2 regions of the Enterobacter cancerogenus genome follow, and region 2 is predicted to be linked to the other one. Evidence: predicted binding sites of a transcription regulator. Region 2 holds the regulator's gene; the other holds the start of a gene.
The links. Region 2 encodes CRP, which controls carbon source genes, mostly activating them, when cyclic AMP is high. Its sites were predicted from a motif close to ATGTGANNNNNNTCACAT; they were not measured.
Positions count from the first base shown of each region.

Region 1 (3,494 bases), 2.0 Mb from region 2:
ACAGGACGATGGCGGCGAAGTACATCACCATAGCGCGGGAAATCAAGAAACGCATTATCAGCCAGCAGTACGCCGCCAATGAACCGCTGCCGGACCAGTTCGCGCTGGCGGCGGAGTTCAGCACCAGCCGGATGACCATTCAGCAGGCGATGCGCCAGCTGATTGTCGAAGGGCTGGTCTACACCCGTCAGGGGCAGGGGACGTTTATCCGCAAAAACTTCCTCCAGCTTTCGCAGTGGGATCTCTCTGGCAGCGACTACTTTGGCGCAACCAAAACCTGGGCACACCTTGGCACGGTGAGCAGCCAGGTGGTGCATTTTGAACTGCGCTTCCCCAACGAGAAAGAGCAGGCCTCGCTGATGATTAACGGCGATGCGCCGGTCTATGATTTTATCCGCCTGCGTCTGCTGAACGGCGAGCCGATGTCGCTGGATTCCACAGTCATGCCGCTGAATCTGGTGCCGGGGTTAAACAAGAGCCATCTTGAAAGTTCGGTGTTCCAGTATGTGCAGGAGACGCTCGGGCTGAAGATCATGGGGTCGTATCGGGTGGTGCGGGCGTTAAAGCCCAACGAACTGGATATGCAGCACCTGGTCTGCGAGCAAACCGACCCTGTGCTGGAGGTAGAGCAGGTAATCTATCTTGAAGACGGTACGCCGCTGGAGTACGCCCACTGCCACTATCGGTACGACCACGGCGGGATTGTTATCGTCAATAACGGATAAAAAAAAGCGGGCCTCGAGGCCCGCGTTTTTATGCGTGTTGCTATCAGTTCAGACGCACCGGCATACCGGAACGGTTCTGGATCGCCTGATCGACAACGGTCGTATCCACATCGGCCTGAGAGGTCACGGCCTGTACCGCGCTGGTCAGGGTGATTGGCACGATTTCGTTGTTGTTGATCTGGTCTTCGCTGGTGGAGAGCGGGTTGTGCACCTCAATGTAACGGCTGCCGTCTGGCTCCGTCGTCGCTTTCACCGGTTCATTGATGAACTGCACGCGCGTACCCACTGGCACGTTGTCGAACAGGAATTTGATGTCGTCGTTACGCAGACGCACGCAGCCGTGGCTGACGCGCAGGCCGATACCGAAGTTAGCGTTGGTACCGTGGATAGCGTACAGACGGCCAATGTACAGCGCATACAGACCCATTGGGTTATCCGGGCCGGCAGGGACGACGGCTGGCAGCGGCTCACCGGCAGCGATGTATTCCGCGTGCATTTTGGCGGTTGGCGTCCAGGTTGGGCCGGCTTTCTTACGCTCAACTTTGGTGGTCCAGTTCAGCGGGGTGTCTTTACCGAGCTGGCCGATACCGATTGGCAGCACGATCACGGTGTTGGTGCCTTTCGGGTAGTAGTACAGACGCATCTCCGCGCTGTTGATCACGATGCCTTCATGAACGGTGTCAGGCAGGATCAGCTGCTGAGGAATGTTCAGTACGGTGCCCGCTTTTGGCAGGTACGGGTCGACGCCCGGGTTGGCTTCCAGCATGTTAGACAGACCAAGCTGGTATTGCGCAGCGTAGTATTCCAGCGGCTGGGTGTTGCCCTCTTCAACGGTGACAACCTGGTTTTGACCTACCAGACGGCTTCCGTCTGTCGGCAGGGGATAAGTCACCGCAGAGGCGGTTTTGCAAAAACCTACGACGGCTAACGCTGCCGCAAAAAGCGTTGTTAATTTCATGTTCATGTTTTGCGAGGTATCTAAGCCATTCCGGCGATGAGTTGATAAGTCTGAATCTGTGATGGGAGCGCATTATATGTGCATTCCTGCTCACTGGGAATTCAGATGTGTACGAAATCACATTTTTTTCGAATTTGTTAAAGTTTAGTGCATTGCTGCAACACGGGATCTCAATTCGGAATTGTGGCATAATGCCGCGTTTATCACACTTTTCGCAGGAATCTCTCCGTGTTAGTTACCAGCAACGTCACTATGCAGTTTGGCAGTAAGCCGCTGTTCGAAAATATTTCCGTCAAATTTGGCGGCGGCAACCGTTACGGCCTGATTGGTGCCAACGGTAGCGGAAAATCCACCTTTATGAAGATCCTCGGCGGTGATTTGGAGCCGACGCTCGGCAACGTGTCGCTCGATCCTAACGAGCGTATCGGTAAGCTGCGTCAGGACCAGTTCGCCTTCGAAGAGTTCACCGTGCTCGACACGGTGATCATGGGACACGGAGAGCTGTGGGAAGTGAAGCAGGAGCGCGATCGCATCTACGCCCTGGCAGAAATGAGCGAAGAAGACGGCTATAAAGTGGCCGATCTCGAAGTGCTGTACGGTGAAATGGACGGCTACTCAGCCGAAGCGCGCGCGGGCGAGCTGCTGCTGGGCGTCGGTATCCCTGTTGAACAGCACTACGGCCCGATGAGCGAAGTCGCGCCGGGCTGGAAGCTGCGTGTGCTGCTGGCGCAGGCGCTGTTCTCAAATCCTGACATCCTGCTGCTCGATGAACCGACGAACAACCTGGACATCGATACCATCCGCTGGCTGGAGCAGACGCTGAACGACCGCGACAGCACCATGATCATCATTTCGCACGACCGTCACTTCCTGAACATGGTTTGCACCCACATGGCGGATCTGGATTACGGCGAGCTGCGCGTTTACCCGGGCAACTACGACGAATACATGACCGCGGCAACCCAGGCGCGTGAACGTCTGCTGGCTGATAACGCCAAGAAGAAAGCGCAGATCGCTGACCTGCAGTCCTTCGTCAGCCGCTTTAGCGCCAACGCCTCAAAATCGCGTCAGGCAACCTCGCGTGCCCGTCAGATTGACAAGATCAAGCTCGACGAAGTCAAAGCGTCAAGCCGTCAGAACCCGTTCATCCGCTTCGAGCAGGACAAGAAACTGTTCCGTAATGCGCTGGAAGTGGAAGCCCTGGCAAAAGGTTTTGAAAGCGGTCCGCTGTTTAAAAACTTCAACCTGCTGCTGGAAGTGGGCGAGAAGATTGCCATCCTCGGTGCCAACGGCGTGGGTAAATCCACAATGCTGAAAACGCTGGTGGGCGAACTGCAGCCGGACAACGGTACCGTGAAGTGGTCCGAAAACGCGCAGATCGGTTACTACGCGCAGGACCACGAGTACGAGTTCGAAAACGACCTGACGGTCTTCGACTGGATGAGCCAGTGGAAGCAGGAAGGCGATGACGAGCAGGCGGTGCGCAGCATTCTGGGGCGTCTGCTGTTCAGCCAGGACGACATCAAAAAGCCTGCCAAAGTGCTCTCCGGTGGTGAAAAGGGCCGCATGCTGTTCGGCAAACTGATGATGGAAAAACCGAATATCCTGGTGATGGATGAACCTACCAACCACCTGGACATGGAATCTATCGAATCGCTGAACATGGCGCTGGAGATGTATCAGGGTACGCTGATCTTCGTCTCTCACGACCGTGAGTTCGTGAGCTCCCTGGCGACCCGCGTGATTGAGATTACGCCAGAGCGCGTGGTGGACTTCACCGGTAACTACGAAGATTACCTGCGTAGCAAAGG
Region 1 is NZ_CP077290.1:1,118,191-1,121,684, reverse strand. It holds gene I6L58_RS05230 (GntR family transcriptional regulator) at 9-725, shown strand; gene ldtB (L,D-transpeptidase) at 769-1,689, opposite strand; gene I6L58_RS05220 (ABC-F family ATPase) at 1,912-3,494, shown strand, end outside.
Region 1: the regulator CRP is predicted to act here: its motif matches at 1,789-1,806, upstream of I6L58_RS05220 (ABC-F family ATPase).

Region 2 (3,494 bases):
CACTTCATACGAATGGGTAATATTCACCGCTTTCTCAAGCATTAACGCCACAGAGCAGTACTTCTCCGCAGACAGGTCAACCGCGCGCGACACCGCCGCGTCTTTCAGGTCTTTACCCGTGACAATAAAGTGCAGATTGATATGCGTGAACAGGCGTGGCGCCTCTTCGCGGCGTTCAGACGTGAGCTTCACTTCGCAATCGGTCACGTCGTGACGGCCTTTTTGCAGGATCGACACCACGTCGATAGCGCTGCATCCCCCCGCCGCCATCAGCACCATTTCCATAGGGCTTGGGGCTTTATCGCCGGAGTTACCGTCCATCAAAATTTGGTGGCCTGATGCAGACTCGCCCAGGAACGTCAGCCCTTCTACCCACTTTACACGCGCTTGCATATTCATTAACTCCAACGTTGCATTTTTGGTGACAGAGTACGCGCGCGTTACATTTCACGCAACGGAAGGCGACCTGCATCATGCTGAAGCGAGACACCAGGAGACACGCGTCAAAAGCTATGCTAAAACACTCAGGATGCTACAGTAATACATTGACGTTACACATGTATGCAGAGGACATCAAACTTTACTGGCTGCGAAACGTTACGACAGCCGACTTCCCAGGGTATGGGTAAGAATTCGATTGCAACCCCAGAGTCAGGATGCGATTTATGGCTCTGGTGACAGCTTATAACAGAGGATAACAGCGCATGGTGCTTGGCAAACCGCAAACAGACCCGACTCTCGAATGGTTCTTGTCTCATTGCCACATTCATAAGTACCCATCGAAGAGCACGCTGATTCACCAGGGTGAAAAAGCGGAAACGTTGTATTACATCGTCAAAGGCTCGGTGGCAGTGCTGATCAAAGATGAAGAAGGGAAAGAGATGATCCTTTCTTATCTGAACCAGGGCGATTTCATCGGTGAACTGGGCCTGTTTGAAGAGGGCCAGGAACGTAGCGCCTGGGTTCGTGCGAAAACCGCATGTGAAGTGGCTGAAATTTCTTACAAGAAGTTCCGTCAGCTGATTCAGGTAAACCCTGACATCCTGATGCGTCTCTCTTCCCAGATGGCTCGCCGTCTGCAGGTGACGTCTGAGAAAGTGGGCAACCTTGCCTTCCTCGACGTTACCGGCCGTATCGCGCAGACCCTGCTGAACCTGGCTAAACAGCCGGACGCGATGACCCACCCTGACGGCATGCAAATTAAAATTACCCGCCAGGAAATTGGTCAGATCGTTGGTTGCTCCCGTGAAACAGTGGGCCGTATCCTGAAAATGCTGGAAGACCAGAACCTGATCTCTGCCCACGGTAAAACCATCGTGGTCTACGGAACCCGTTAATTACGGTCAAACGGCGTGCCACCGCAAGGTGACACGCCGTTTTTGTCTCTACTCCCCATGTGGCGCAGGCTGATCTATCACCCGGAAGTTAACTACGCACTGCGGCAAACGCTGGTGTTGTGCCTTCCTGTGGCCGTGGGCCTGATCCTCGGTCATCTCCAGCAGGGTCTGCTGTTTTCCCTTGTGCCTGCCTGCTGCAACATTGCGGGCCTCGACACGCCGCATAAGCGCTTTTTCAAACGCCTGATCGTTGGCGGCTGCCTGTTTGCAGGCTGTAGCCTCGCGGTGCAGCTTCTGCTGGCCCGGGATATTCCGCTGCCGCTCATTCTGACCGTGCTGGCAATGACGCTCGGCGTGACTGCTGAAATCAGCTCGCTGCACGCCCGACTGCTGCCCGCCTCACTGATTGCCGCCATCTTTACGCTGAGCCTGGCGGGCAATATGCCGGTGTGGGAGCCGCTGCTAATCTACGCCCTCGGCACGCTGTGGTACGGCGTATTCAACTGGTTTTGGTTCTGGCTGTGGCGGGAACAGCCGCTGCGCGAATCCCTGAGCCTGCTCTACGTGCAGTTGGCGGAGTACTGCGAGGCCAAATACACCCTGCTGACCCAGCACACCGATCCGGAAAAATCACTGCCGCCGCTGCTGACGCGACAGCAAAAGGTGGTGGATCTGATTGGCCAGTGTTACCAGCAGCTGCATATGCTTGCCGCCAATAAAAACCATGATTACAAGCGGCTGCTGCGCATCTTCCAGGTGGGGCTGGATCTGCAGGAGCACATCTCGGTCAGCCTGCATCACCCGCAAGAGGTGCAAAAGCTGGTCGAGCGTAGCCATGCCGAAGCGGTGATCCGCTGGAACGCTCAGACGGTGTCCGCGCGCCTGCGGGTGCTGGCGGACGACATTCTTTATCACCGCTACCCCACGCGCTTTAACATGGATAAGCCCCTCGGCGCGCTGGAGAAGATTGCCCGCCAGCACCCGGATAACCCGGTCGGGCAGTTCGCCGCCTGGCACTTCAGCCGCATCGCGCGCGTCCTGCGCACCCAGCGTCCGCTCTACCCACGCGACCTGATGGCCGATAAACAAAAACGGCTCCCGCTGCTGCCCGCCCTTAAAAGCTACCTGTCGCTGAAATCCCCGGCGCTGCGTAACGCCGCGCGCATCAGCGTGATGCTGAGCATCGCCAGCCTGATGGGGATGGCGCTGCACCTGCCGAAGCCATACTGGATCTTAATGACCGTGCTGTTTGTTACCCAAAACGGCTACGGCGCCACGCGGGTGCGCATCCTGCACCGGGCGGGCGGCACGATTGCCGGGCTGGTCATTGCCGGGGTCACCCTGCACTTCCACGTGCCGGAGGGATATACGCTGGCGGGAATGCTGGCGATTACGCTGGTGAGCTACCTGATTATCCGCAAAAGCTACGGCTGGGCGATGGTTGGCTTTACGGTCACGGCGGTATATACCCTGCAGTTGCTCACGCTCAACGGCGAGCAGTTCATCATCGCCCGGCTGGTTGATACGCTGATTGGCTGCCTGATTGCGTTTGGCGGCATGGTCTGGCTGTGGCCGCAGTGGCAGAGCGGGCTGCTCAGGCAAAACGCCCACGACGCGCTGGAGGCAGACCAGGAGGCTATCAGGTTGATCCTCAGCGACGACCCGCAGCCCTCGCCGCTGGCCTATCAGCGCATGAAGGTCAACCAGGCGCACAACGCCCTGTTTAACTCGCTCAACCAGGCGATGCAGGAGCCAGGCTTTAACTCGCACTATCTGGCAGACATGAAACTGTGGGTGACGCACAGCCAGTTTATCGTCGAGCACATCAATGCGATGACGACCCTCGCGCGCGAGCACACGATGCTGACCCCGGATCTGGCGCAGCGCTATTTGCAGTCGTGCGAAATTGCGCTGCAGCGGTGCCAGCAGCGTCTGGAGTATGACTCACCGGGTGAGTCGGGGGATTCGAACATTCTCGAAGCGCCGGAAACATTAACCCACGGGCCGATGAGCACCCTGGAGCAGCATTTGCAGCGCGTGTTAGGGCATCTGAACACCATGCACACCATTTCGTCGGTGGCATGGCGTCAGCGACCGCATCATGGGATCTGGTTAACGCGCGTACTGAAACGCACGCCGTACTGATTATGTCGGGTG
Region 2 is NZ_CP077290.1:3,113,096-3,116,589, reverse strand. It holds gene I6L58_RS14620 (OsmC family protein) at 1-393, opposite strand, end outside; gene crp (cAMP-activated global transcriptional regulator CRP) at 705-1,337, shown strand; gene I6L58_RS14610 (YccS/YhfK family putative transporter) at 1,395-3,482, shown strand.